DNA from 3 places in the Caldifermentibacillus hisashii genome. Region 3 is predicted to be linked to each of the others. Evidence: riboswitches for the same ligand, from Rfam matches in the RefSeq annotation. Region 3 holds a riboswitch; each other region holds the start of a gene.
What was found. A riboswitch is a leader RNA that binds a small molecule or an ion and turns the genes downstream of it on or off. The one in region 3 is predicted to bind cobalamin.
Positions count from the first base shown of each region.

Region 1 (4,674 bases), 350 kb from region 3:
TTCGGATAAACCGGATAAAAAAGATAACTTGAACGCCTTCCTTTTACTCCCTGTTGCATAATATACCGGAACCGATACAGCGATGCCCTCAGGTACATTGTGAATAGCAATGGCAACCGCAATTGAAATACCTAATGTCGGATCTTGCAGAGCTGAAGCAAAAGTGGCAATCCCCTCTGGAAAATTATGAATCCCTATAGCCAAGGCTGAGAAAATCCCCATTTTCATTAAACCCGGATCGTCCGAAGTTAAGCCCGGTCTGTCCTTCATATCTTCCACTTTCCTTAACTCATGTGGATTATTCTGTTTTGGAATAAATTTATCAATTAATGCAATCAATAACATACCGGCAAAGAAACTAATAACGGTAATCCAATTTCCTGCAGGGCTACCAAGTTCTGTGACCAGTGCGTTTTGTGCCTTTACAAAAATTTCAATCATAGAAACATAAATCATCACACCCGCGGAAAACCCTAATGCTAACGAAAGAAATTTTGTATTTGTGGTTGAAGTAAAAAATGCTAAGACACTTCCGATTCCGGTCGCCAAACCGGCCAATAATGTCAGACTAAAGGCGAATAATACATTTATATCCATCCTGGTTTCTCACCTCAATTCACAAAAATAATATGCTACTATTGTTTAAGAAATACAAAATTTCCCCTTAATGACTCATCTTATATTCCCATCTAAAAAGTTTGAGTCAACGAGAAAGATAAGTTGGAGGGACTTTTCACTTTAAGTATCGAGGCAAGAATTTTTCCTAATATAAACATTTAGTAGTGGAAAATTGATAGGATCATATGAATTATTTTATGACAAAAAAACCAGCCTATGCAAGACTGGTTTCTTTTGTTTAATGAAAAGCCACATTTGCCGTAGCTTTATAATGAAGTTTTAAAACCACCACTCTCAGACAAGTGGGTGTTTGCAATAGTGATCCTGCTTGCCCTCCAAGTCATATAGACAGAGATATGTCATTCACACTATATTCTCTTAAACTCCCTATAAATACTTAGGTGAAAAACTTAATTATTTATACGAACAATGCAGCTTACATTTTGATAATATACTATTCTCCCGTAAAATTCAATGGAAAATTTATGTTGGTTTGGGAGCGCTGTCATTTGTTTTTTAAAAATGTTGCCGGCATAATGACCGCAACTACTTCTCCTTTGGCACAAGGAATATCCCCAGCATATACCTCTGTTAAAACTTTCCATTTTTTTGGATGAATTTCCTCTACCATTCCAATAGCCTTTAATATCACGTTTTGTGGGGTCGGCTGTAAAAAGTCAACATGCAATGAACCTGTTACAAATCTTGGTGGTTCGGTACCGTCACCGAGTTCATGTCCATTTTTATAATGTAATGCTAATGATGCAGACCCTGTACTATGGCAATCAACAAAAGAAGCAAGTAAACCTCCGTAAACAAAACCCGGGATGGCTGTATGTTCCGGTTTTGGTTGATAATAGGTGACTGTTTTCTCTTCGGGTGTTAACCAACCTGTCCGAAAATGGTGACCTTTTTCATTTAGTCTGCCACACCCGTAGCACCATGCAATTTCTTCCCCATAATAATCTTGAACTGCCTGTTCGACCAATTCTTCCATATGAAATCCCTCCTTCTATAACATTATACGATAAACGATTAAGAATAATATATTCATAGTTAAAATTTTTCAAGGGATTCGGGAAAATTGGCTGTTTACCATATTACAATTACTTGTTTTCCTATTCCATAAAAATTTTGGTTGAAAAAGCTGAATTATAATCTCTTTTTCAAGACTCATTTTATATTCTCTTGATAGGTAAGTTTATTCAAATCTTTTTCTTTTGGAATAACATCGTTTTCACAGGGAAATTATTGACAAAATCACTGTCAAAAACTATGATTTAGTTAAAATGATAATTTCATATAAGAAATAGGTGGCTCATTTAAATATGAGTCTTAAAAGGGAAGTTCGGTGCAAATCCGACGCGGTCCCGCCACTGTAATTGGGAGTTCTCTATCGGATACCACTGTTTTCATAACGGGAAGGTGTAGAGAATGATGAACATAAGCCAGGAGACCTGCCTGTTTCAAACGCCATAACCCTACGTGGATATAGGGGGTGTGTCTGTTGCATTGAAAAAGTAGTTTAATATAACTTCATGCACAAATACATCTCCTCCATGAGATGTTTTTTTATGGCAAAAAACAACAAAAGGAGGAATGATTAGTGAATTTCGCAAACAGAGTGGGAAAAAGAATTTTCGTTTTTATCGCATTAATTTTACTGATTACCCAAAGTAGTATCTCTTCTTTACACCACGTTTTAGCAGATACACCTGAAAATAAGGTCAATGTTTCCGTTATGAAAGAAGATGGCAGCTTTTTGATCGAGCGCTCAGTCGTTGATTTTTCCGATGGGGATACGGCTGGTGATGTGCTAAAAAAGGCTGCAACCGATGTCACCTTTGAAGACTCCGATTATGGCCCATATTTAAAAGCAATAAAGGGTGTTGTTGCTGAAGGAAACAAGTATTGGGGATTTTTTGTAAATGGAATCGCTTCAAATACCGGTGTAATGGATAGCAAAGTAAAGCCGGGTGACCAGTTGCTATTTCGAGTAATTGATTGGACAAAGAACCCTACTGTGCAACCAGAAGAACTCTCATCAATTATTGAAAAAACAGCGGCTCATTTGCTTAGTAATAATTCTCTTGATTGGTATGGAGTCCTTACATTAAGCATTTTGAATAAAAATATTCCACAATCCATAATTGATTCAAAAATTAATGAAGTTGTGGCCAATAACGGTGAGTTCCGGAAAGTAACCGATTTGGAGAACACAATTATTTTATTATCTGCTGCCGGTAAAGATGCAACAAATATTGAAGGCATCAATTTGATCGACCTTTTAGTTACACACGAACGAATGACGAATCAAGGAAATAATGGGCCGATTTTTGCCTTATGGGCACTTGATAGTGGTAATTATACTATTCAAAATCCAAATGCCGAATGGACAAGGGAAAAATTAATTAACCATATAATAGGTGCCCAATTAGACAATGGTGCATGGTCCCTATACGGCCCGACTCCTAGTGTGGATATAACGGCAATGACACTGACGGCTATGGCTCCTTATTCAAATCAGGAAAACGTAAAAGCAGCCATTGAGAAAGCTGTAGTCTGGCTCTCAGCGACTCAAACAGACAGTGCCGGATACTACGATACTTTTAACGGTGGAGAATCAAGTGAATCGATAGCCCAAGTAATTGTCGGATTATGTGCCAATAACATCGATCCAACCGGTAAGCAGTTTACAAAATCTGAGTTGAATTTAGTTCAGCGTCTTCTTCATTTTCAAAAGGATGACAATGGATTTGCCCATTTACTGACACAAGATTCAAATAGCATGGCAACGAATCAAGCATTTTTCGCATTAGCCTCTTATCAAAACTTTTTAAAAGGTGAAGTACCTGGTAAAGAACCAAATCAGCCTGAAGTACCCGAACCAACAACTCCAGAAACACTTTCACCGGAAGAATTTGCAACGGCTTTAAATAGTAGCCGTCAATACTTGCTTGACCATCGTGTTAATGATTTGTATAGTACCGTTGCATTTAATGCTTTAGGGGTAACGATTCCAAGTGATTATATTGATCAGTTAATAAACCAGGTTACTGCCAATAAAGCTGAGTTTCGTAAAGTAACTGATTTAGAGAGTATTATTTTATCTTTAACCGCTGCTGGCAAAGATGCGACAAAGATTGCCGGCTATAACTTAATTGAACAGTTGGTTAATCATAAAAATATGACGAATCAAGGAAATAACGGGCCTATCTATGCCCTGCTTGCTTTAGATAGTGGTGGCTATCCTGTTAATGAAAAGGCTGACTGGACAAGAGAAAAGATAGTTGACTATATTGTAAAAACTCAACTTAATAACGGGGCATGGTCTTTAGCAGGAGAAACGCCCAGTGCAGATTTAACCGGGATAGCGATTGCTGCTCTTGCTCCCTATTCAGAAAATGAAAATGTTCAAGCAGCCATTGAGAAAGCTGTAGACTGGCTTTCCAGTAATCAAACGAGCTCAAGCGGATTTTATGATACTTTCGCTGGAGGAGAAGCAAGTGAATCGATCGCATCTGTCATTATCGGTTTATCAGCAGCAGGAATTGATCCGACAGGTAGTGATTTTACAAAAGCAGAAGGGAACCTAGTCAAACGATTATTGGACTACAAAAATGCTGATGGCGGATTTTCTCACCTTATATCGGAACGTGAACCCAACCCGATCGCTAGCTCTCAGGCAACTTTGGCTCTCGCTGCATATCAGAAATATAAAAATAATCAAGGTTCTGTATTCCATCTCGTTGGCGACCTCGAACCGGTTCCAATAAAAAATTCGGTCGAAATAAGTAAAGAACAAGATCAACAGGTGAGCAAAATCGAAACAACAAAAGGTGCTGCCACAAATCTAAACGGTAAGGAGCAAAACAACTCAGAAAAGACATTGCCAGAAACTGCAACGAACACGTATCTCTTTCTATTCATTGGGATTATACTCGTTACACTTGCGGTCATGGTTACTATTTATCAGCATAGGAAAAAGGCTATTAGCAAGTAATTTTTACATGTATAAGCATTTCGATTTGGTTTGCAAATTTGTTGAGCACTTAT
Region 1 is NZ_CP155467.1:3,857,091-3,861,764, forward strand. It holds gene zupT (zinc transporter ZupT) at 1-597, opposite strand, end outside; gene NSQ14_RS18420 (PaaI family thioesterase) at 1,124-1,615, opposite strand; cobalamin riboswitch at 1,913-2,097, shown strand; gene NSQ14_RS18425 (DUF4430 domain-containing protein) at 2,225-4,621, shown strand.
Region 1: another riboswitch for cobalamin. It lies ahead of NSQ14_RS18425 (DUF4430 domain-containing protein); the one in region 3 lies ahead of NSQ14_RS01330 (anaerobic ribonucleoside triphosphate reductase).

Region 2 (4,674 bases), 1.2 Mb from region 3:
TTAAAATGGCAGCAAATACCGGAGCGCCGATTAAAGATGTAATCACACCAATGGGAAGCTCTGTCGGTGAAATGACGGTTCTTGCCGTAAGATCCGCTAATATTAAAAAAGCACTTCCGGTTAACATCGATAATGGTAATAAATGCTTATGATCAGGTCCCCACAGTAATCTTGTTAAATGGGGGATGACTAAACCAACAAAACCAATTGTTCCCGATACCGCAACAGCTGCCCCGGTTAAAATTGAGCCCGCTGTTAATACAAGCATTTTCCGTCTCTTTACATTTACCCCTAAATGCTGCGCCCTTTCTTCACCAAAGGACATCGCATTTAGTTCATTTCCATTCATAAGTAATAGAAACGAGCCGATAAGAAAAAACGGTAAAATAATCTGAATATATTCCCAACCTCTCATCGAAACGCTTCCCATTAGCCAGCTGACAATTTGCCGAAGTTCATCCCCTGTCAAAGCAATCATCAAGGATATAAAAGCACTTAAAAAGGAGCTAAAAATCACACCTGTTAAAATAATCGTTTCGACTTTCATTGAGCGATCAATTCTTTTTGCAAAAATAAGGACAGCAATAATGGTTATTAGGGCAAATAAAATACTTAGAAACGGCAGCGTATATGAACCGATGACAGGGATAGTGATATGCAAAAAGATAGTCAAAACAGCACCAACCGAAGCCCCGGATGAAACACCGAGCGTGTAAGGATCAGCTAACGGGTTTTTTAATAACCCTTGAAAGGCGGCTCCTGCAATGGCCAAGGACGCACCAACCAATCCCGCTAAAACGACACGGGGAAAGCGAATATTCCAAACGATTGTTGTATACATCGGATCGACATTTACATGCGATATATTAAAAAGACGTGATCCGATAATTTTGACAATATCACCAATCGGAACCGTTACAGTACCGATTGAAATACCGATGAGAATGGCAGCAACCAAAAGGATGGATGCTGCCATATACGCAAAAGGTTTCTTATTGGAAAATTTCCGGATAAACTGCTTTTGCAATTTCCTCTACCCCTTCAGCGAGACGTGGACCTGAACGAGTGACCATATCGGAATTAATATCGACTACTTGAGAATTTTTTACAGCATTCACCTGGTCCCAACCTTCTCGACTTAGCACTTGTTCAACTGCCCCTTCCGTATAGGATCCGTAAGTGATTATGATGACATCCGGATTGGCGGCAATGATCGCTTCCGGTTCAATTTTTGGCCATCCCTCTTCGGTCACCACATTTTCTGCATGAACGATTTTCAGCATTTCATCCATGAATGTATTTTTCCCTGCGGCGTAAATATCAGGGGCAGATATTTCTATATATACTTTCTTCTTATCTTGAATCTTTGCAGTTTTTTCACGAATTTTTTCAATTTTCGTCTTCATGTCATCAATAAGTAATTGTGCTTTAGCTTGTTCCCCTGTCGCTTTCCCAATCATTTTAATAGAATCATAGACGTCTTCAAAGTTTTCCGCATCATTCACAACAAGAACGGTTATGCCCGCATCTCGCAACTGTTGTAATCCGGCTTCAGAATTGTGAGCACCTGATGCATGTGCAAGCACTAAATCAGGTTTTAAGGAAATAATCTTTTCTACATTGAAATCCATAGAGCCAATTTTTTCTTTTTCTAATGCTTCTTCGGGATAATTATCAAAATCGGATACGCCGACAATTTCATCACCAAGTCCCAACGCAAAGGCAATCTCTGTATTGCTCGGAATTAAGGAAACAATTCTCTCCGGTTTTTTATCAATGACCACTTCCTGATCGACGGCATCTTTAATCTTAACCGGGAAGGCGGCTGTTGTACTTTCTGCTTGTTCTGTTTTAGTATTATCTCCGTTTTGATTTGTTTTCGAGTCATCCTTTGCCCCGCACCCGGCAAGTAATCCGAATGTAAGCAACAGGATTAGAAATATGTATCTTTTTTTCAAGGTGAATCTCTCCTCTATTTTGATAAACTAACTATCGATAAAATTCGATTGGTTTCGGCTTAAAAATGACCCTCATTAAAAGACAAAAAAACATCCTATCAATTCGAGGATGCAATGAACAACTATATTGCACACCTCCCTATCCGCGTAGGTTTTTTGGTGCAAAAGAATAGGCAGGTCTCCTGGCTCATGATCATCACTCTCTTATTCCGCCTTCCCATTCCGATGACAGTGGCTTGTATATAAGAGAGCTCCCATTTACAGTGGCGGGACCGCGTTGGATTTTCACCAACTTCCCTATTAAGTCTTTAAAAAAGACACCTAATCCTTTTGGATATGAAATTTTTTCTTATGCAAGAATTATAACATGTAGAATTGCTTAGTCCAAGTAAATATATTATCTATTTTTTAGACCTTTTTTCAGGGTAATTCAATAAGTTTTTTGTTATACTAATGAAAACGTATTTATTAAATAAAGTGAGAACTAGGAGGCGGTTTAAGATGGCAGAAATAAAAGCAGGTACCAATCAATTTTACATGGAAGAAGACGGGGAAGTCATTGCAAGAATTGAGTACATTCCTTCCGATCTCGACGGTAAACAACAAATCACTATAACCCATACGATTGTGAATGAAGGACATAATGGAAAAGGTTTAGGTAAACAGTTGGTAAATCAAGTGGCGGAATATGCGAAAGCAAACCAACTGCATATTATCGCTGAATGTTCTTATGCCAAAAAAGTATTGGAAAACAGTGAGGAATATAAAGATTTACTTCTCTAAATCATTTGGGGGCAGTCGATGTCCTCTTTTTTAATGGGAATTATAGAAAAGAGGAAATATTTTTATTATGATAGTGGTATGACTATTTAATGGGCAGGAGTACATTATGAACACGTATTCAAGAAAATTAGGGTTATTGCTAGTCATCCTCGGCGCGATATTTTGGGGAATCGGCGGCACTGTCTCACAAAAACTGTTTCAACAATTTGGTATCTCGGTCAATTGGCTAGTCACCATCCGATTATTGCTTGCCGGAATTGCGTTATTGACTATCCAATTTTTTAAAAAAGAACGGAGCCAAATCATTCGTGTATGGAAACAGAAAAGGTCATCCATACAATTAATTATCTTCGGGTTGCTCGGTATGCTGGCAGTCCAATATACATATATGGCATCTATCAGCCATGGTAATGCGGCAGTGGCTACACTTTTACAATATTTGGCACCTGTCATGATTATTATTTATACCGTTTTCCGCAGACAGGCCGTTCTTACCGGGCAAGACGTTATCACGGTTTGCTTAGCCCTTATCGGAAGTTTTTTATTATTGACAAACGGTTCGATATCTAAACTCTCTGTACCAATGCCGGCCATTATTTGGGGCGTTTTATCCGGTGTGGCACTCGCCTTTTATACATTGTATGCCGTCCCGCTTATCAAGCAATTCGGTTCCCTTGTTATCGTTGGTTGGGCCATGATCATCGGCGGTGTTGCTCTCAGTTTTATCCATCCGCCTTGGAGAATACATATAGCAACTTTCAACTTTGAAATCGTAATGTATCTCAGTTTTGTCATACTGTTTGGAACAATGTTAGCCTTCTGGTTTTATATTGAGAGTTTGCAAAGCTTAGAACCAAAGGAAACTAGTTTACTTGGTAGCCTTGAACCATTAGCCGCCGTGTTGACCACCGTCTTCTGGTTGAAAGTACCGTTTGGATTTTTTCAATGGCTCGGTTCTCTGTGCATAATCGGCATGATTTTATTATTAGCATTAGTGAAAAAACCAGTTTTAAAAGAAAACAGCTCAAACTATGATGAAAAAGCATTCCACAATTAATAGTTTGCATCGTGGAGGACTTTTTTCCGTGCATATAATGAAAAGACAAGTGGAGAATGTTGTTGTAGGCGTGAACCAAATCGTTTAACAAGCTAATTTCATAGGTGAACTCTGATGTATTATAGTCCTTAAACAAGGCAGAATCATCGAACGCGGCAACCATGAGAAGCTGATTGGAGAAAAAGGCAAGTACTATCAGCTTTATACCGGGGCGTTTGAGTTGGAATAGAGAAACTTTATGAATTTGGCAAAAAACCATCGGAGGTCCGGTGGTTTTTTGTCACGCGAGCTATTTGATTCATCTTAACCATTTTCTATTTCACTAGAATGATCGCTCATTGGCCCCACATCCTCATCACTAGTTACTTGAAAATCACTTTCAAAATAAATGCTACAAAACAAAGTGAATAAGATTACAAAAAGTAGCTTTTTCATTCCTCATTCTCTCCTTGTATGTTTTCATTACGTATTTGCAAAGCGAGCTTATACATTGAATTTGCTTGTTTATAAAGATTATTAGATTCATATAATGAAGCAAATAATTTAGAGTAATAAGCGGTAAGCATCCAATCATTCATCGATAAAAAGTAATCTATACTTAACTTTTGTATATCTATCATGCATTCTACAGTAAGATTGTCAGCCATTATTGTTTCAAAGACTTTATATTGTATGTCGAACTTTTCAGGAATCATGCCACTATCATTGGAACGGGCTTTTTGTATCCATTTTTTCGCATTTGAAAAATCTCCTAACGTATAATAACAACGGATTAGATTTAAAATAGCATTATTTGGGTCCTGATACGTTAAATATTTTGTTGCTTCTATATAATAGTTAACTGCCTCCAAATACTTCCCTTGGAATTCAAAGCAG
Region 2 is NZ_CP155467.1:3,044,927-3,049,600, forward strand. It holds gene NSQ14_RS14875 (FecCD family ABC transporter permease) at 1-1,027, opposite strand, end outside; gene NSQ14_RS14880 (ABC transporter substrate-binding protein) at 993-1,958, opposite strand; cobalamin riboswitch at 2,114-2,298, opposite strand; gene NSQ14_RS14885 (GNAT family N-acetyltransferase) at 2,460-2,741, shown strand; gene NSQ14_RS14890 (DMT family transporter) at 2,848-3,798, shown strand; gene NSQ14_RS14895 (hypothetical protein) at 4,102-4,233, opposite strand; gene NSQ14_RS14900 (hypothetical protein) at 4,230-4,674, opposite strand, start outside.
Region 2: another riboswitch for cobalamin. It lies ahead of NSQ14_RS14880 (ABC transporter substrate-binding protein); the one in region 3 lies ahead of NSQ14_RS01330 (anaerobic ribonucleoside triphosphate reductase).

Region 3 (4,674 bases):
AAGGATGAACTAAAGGTAATTACCATGTTCCACTTGATTGGACTTGCGCTGGAGATTTTCAAGGTACATATGGGCTCGTGGTCTTATCCAGAGGAGGGCTATGTCAAAATTTTTGGCGTACCATTGTATAGCGGATTCATGTATGCCAGTGTAGCAAAGTTATCTTTGTCAAGCGTGGCGGAGATTGAAGGTTGAACTGATTAAGTGGCCGCCGTTTTCGGTCGTTGTCCCTCTTGCTGCTGCGATTTATTTAAATTTTTTTACCCACCATTATTGGGTTGATGTTCGGTGGTGGCTGTCCGGGCTTGTCCTAATCGTCTTTTGGCGGTCATGGGTTATGTTTCAAGTGAACGGAACCCGCTACCGTATGCCACTCACACTTTCTTTTATACTCATCGGATTTTTCATTTGGATTGCTGAGAATATTGCCACGTTCTTTGGCGCTTGGCAATATCCAGACCAAACAGATGCTTGGAGTCTCGTTCACCTGGGAAAAATCAGCTCATGGCTGTTATTAGTAATTGTCAGCTTTCTGATTGTTGCGACGTTAAAGCAGGTGAAAGGAAAAAGCTCCACTAGTATAGGCACAAATCAGTATTTTTAAATCAAAAAAGATATACCTTACTTTTTTGTAAGAAATGGAATGAATATGTAAGGAAAAGCAATGGCTGACTAAGAACGCTACCCCTTATAATCGATATGAAATGATTTGTTCAATCTCATTTAAAGAAGAAAACAAATTCAAGAGATATGTAGGGTGTTCAAAATATAAGACTAACTGCATGAGAATGAGTCAAATTCAAAAATGGTATTCCTTAAAAGAGGTCTGGACCTTATTTTTTAACGTAAATGAAAGATCAGTTGTAAAATTACACCAAAGATTCCATTGATTATAAAATTCCATTCCATTGACAAATCGTTTTTTTAAAATAAAATAGAAAATATGTGGCTTTTGAAAGAGAGCGGGTCGGGCGAGGGAAAACTGAATAGAAGGAGTAAAATGTTTCAATTAAAACAACATGATACGACTGTTAAGCAGGAATTAGCAGCAGGATTAACCGGTTTTTTTACCATTGTTTATATTATTGCTGTGAATTCGCTCATTTTATCAGAGGCTGGTATTCCACTGGAAGGGGCAATGTTGGGTACGATCCTGACCTCATTTGTCGGGTGTTTACTGATGGGGATTTGGGCTAATGCACCGATATTAGTCGTTCCGGGCATGGGGATTAATGCCATGTTTACCTATACACTTGTACAATCCATGGGGCTAAGTTGGCAGGAAGCTCTCGGCGTAACAGTCATCTCTGGACTCATTTTTGCACTGATTTCATTCACTTCCTTAACGACGATTATTAGTAACGGAATTCCCGGAATATTGAAGGAAGCAATTAATATCGGAATCGGTCTTTTCCTCATGCTTATTGGACTGGAAAAAGGTCATTTAGTTGAACGTGGAGACCTGTCAATCATTTCTTTAGGAAACTTGAGTGATCCCAATGTTATTGCTACGATCTTAACATTAATCATTGCGTTAATTTTATTTATTCGCAATGTAAAAGGGAACTTTTTATGGACAATCCTTATTGGAACAGGCATCGCATTCTTATTTGGTATTTTGCCTTCAGGGACTAATGATTCTTTATCATTAGAAGGTTATAGTGAAGTGTTCGGATCATTTTCTTTAGAGCATTGGGCATCTTTTCCGTTTCTAATTGCCGTATTTTCTGTAACGATGGTTGTCATCTTTGAAAATATTGGCTTGATTTCCGGTCATATGAAACTGGCAAATCACCCGGAAAAATTTAAAAAGGCATTTCAGGCAAATGGTATTTCAGTAATGTTGTCTGGAATCTTTGGTTCAAGCCCAACTGTATCGACTGCTGAATCTACTGCAGCTATTGCAGCAGGTGGACGGACAGGTTTAACTGCGATTACAACCGGATTTTTATTTTTGGGAGTAACTTTTTTCATTCCGTACATGAATATGGTTCCTTCCAATGCGATTGCACCTGTACTAATTATCATTGGTGGTCTAATGGTGCAAAATATTCGTAACTTAGACCTTCATGATTTAACGGAGTCTTTTCCGGCAATTTTTATTATGATTATGATTCCTTTCACATACAGTATTGCAGATGGTATTGCCATTGGCTTTATTTTTTATGCGATTTTGAAATTAACTACAGGGAAAGCAAAGCGAGTTTCAGTGACGCTTTATATAATAGCCGGTTTATTTCTTTTAAATTTTATCTTTCAATTTGTAAGTTAGACCTCCGAGATTTCGGAGGTTTTTCTATTTGACAAGAAACCGTACAATCTGTAGTTGGGTATAAATTACTCTCACATCCAAATTTTTATTGAAATCAAAAACTCAGTATGGTAGGATACTAGATGTAGTTTGTTTTCCGTTCGTATAATACTAAATATAGTGATTTGAGTTATGGTGACAGTATTTGTCTGAAAAGGGAATCCAGTTCGAATCTGGAGCTGCCCCCGCAACTGTTCGTGTGGACGAATAAGCAATCCACTGTATCACTCATCTTTTGCGGTGATATGGGAAGGGCTTTAGTAGGAAGAAGCACAAGCCAGGAGACCTGCCGTAACTTGACGTTTCGTTTCTTCGGGGTGTGAGAAGGTGAAACGATGGAGAAGCTTATTTCATGCTGCCTTTCTATCGTTTTTTACCGCCGTTCATCCCGAGCGTGAACGGTTTTTTATTTACCCAAAACTAGCGATAGACAGGAGAGCATAGAAAATGAGTATAAGAAACAAACAAGAGACTGTTTGCGATTTTCCTTTACATTCGTTAAATGAGATTGTTTTTTCACGCAATCATGATCTCATTCAAGAAAATGCAAATATGGACGGTTCTTCACCGATGGGACAAATGTCAAAAATCTCATCTGAGGTCAGTAAGTTTTATGCAAAACAAATGATGCTAAGTGAAGAGGTAACAAAGGCGATTGATGATAATTTTATTTATCCCCATGATCTTGACTTTATGGTGACGGGTACGACCACCTGCTGTCAGATTCCGTTGGGTGAGGTATTAAAGGGTGGATTTAATACCGGTCATGGTTATATGCGTGAACCGAATGATATTAGCAGTGCCATGGCATTAGCGGCGATTATTTTTCAATCAAATCAAAACATGCAGCATGGCGGGCAAAGTTATCCGATGTTTGATTATGACCTTGCGCCTTACATTGATAAAACATTCCAAAAAAATATCAACCGTTTGAAAAGTTATTCCACCTGCTATACAGAAGAAGAGCTTGAAGCATTGGCCTGGAAAGAAACCAACCGAGATGTGTACCAAGCGTGTGAAGCTTTCATCCATAATTGTAATTCAATGCATTCTCGTGGAGGCGGACAAGTTCCGTTTGTATCTATTAATTACGGTACTGATACATCCAGGGCAGGCCGCTTGCTAATAAAAAATATGTTGTTGGCAACGAAAGCCGGACTCGGCAAGGGGGAGACACCAATTTTTCCGATTCAAATTTTTAAAATGAAAAAAGGGATCAATTTCGAGCCCGGAGAACCAAACTATGATTTATACAAATTAGCGCTTGAAACGACAGCAAAACGCTTATTTCCAAACTTTAGTTTTATAGATTCTACGTTCAATTGCCCATACTATGACGGAACCCCGGAATCGGAAATTGCCTATATGGGTTGCCGTACCCGAGTGATGGCAAATCGTCATGGTGATGAAAATAGTATTCGTCGCGGAAATTTATCTTTTACGTCTATTAATCTTGTAAAAATTGCGTTGATTGCTAAAGATGAATGTGATTATTTTAACATACTGGATCACTATATCAATCTCGTAATTAAACAACTGTTAGAGCGGTTTGATTTTCAGGCAAAAAAGCAGGCAAAGCATTTCCCTTTTTTATATGGTCAGCATATTTGGAAGGATAGCGAAAACTTAAAACCTGACGATGAAGTAGGAGAAGTATTAAAGCATGGAACATTAAGTGTAGGTTTCATTGGATTGGCTGAAGCACTGGTTGCATTAACGGGCAAACATCATGGTGAATCAAAGGAATCCTATCAATTAGGGTATCGCATTGTTCAGCATATGCGGGCAAAAGTAGACGAAGCAAGTGAAAAATACAATTTAAATTTCTCCTTAATTGCCACCCCGGCAGAAGGGTTATCAGGGAAATTTACCCGGAATGATCAAAAGGAGTTTGGGAAAATTCCCGGAGTGACGGACCGATCCTATTATACGAATTCATTCCATATCCCTGTTTACTATAAAATCAAGGCGATTGATAAAATAAAAATTGAAGGCTCCTTTCATAAACTATGTAATGGTGGCCATATTACTTATATTGAGTGTGATGGAGATGTATCCAAAAATATTCATGCATTAGATCGATTAGTAAAAGCCATGGCACAATATGATATTGGCTATGGTGCCATTAATCATCCGGTTGACCAGTGCGGCGTCTGCGGTTATTCGGGAATCATTGATAACGAATGTCCGGTTTGCCATAATTCGGATGAAAATAAGATTGGGCGGATTAGACGAATAACCGGTTACTTAGTTGGCGATATGAAAAGATGGAATTCAGCTAAACGGGCAGAAGAAAGCGAAAGGGTTAAACATCAATGAAAGTCATGAATATTATCCATGATTCCGTTGTTGACGGTGAAGGT
Region 3 is NZ_CP155467.1:251,946-256,619, forward strand. It holds partial or broken gene NSQ14_RS01320 (DUF817 domain-containing protein) at 1-604, shown strand, start outside; gene NSQ14_RS01325 (NCS2 family permease) at 1,001-2,272, shown strand; cobalamin riboswitch at 2,428-2,619, shown strand; gene NSQ14_RS01330 (anaerobic ribonucleoside triphosphate reductase) at 2,759-4,630, shown strand; gene nrdG (anaerobic ribonucleoside-triphosphate reductase activating protein) at 4,627-4,674, shown strand, end outside.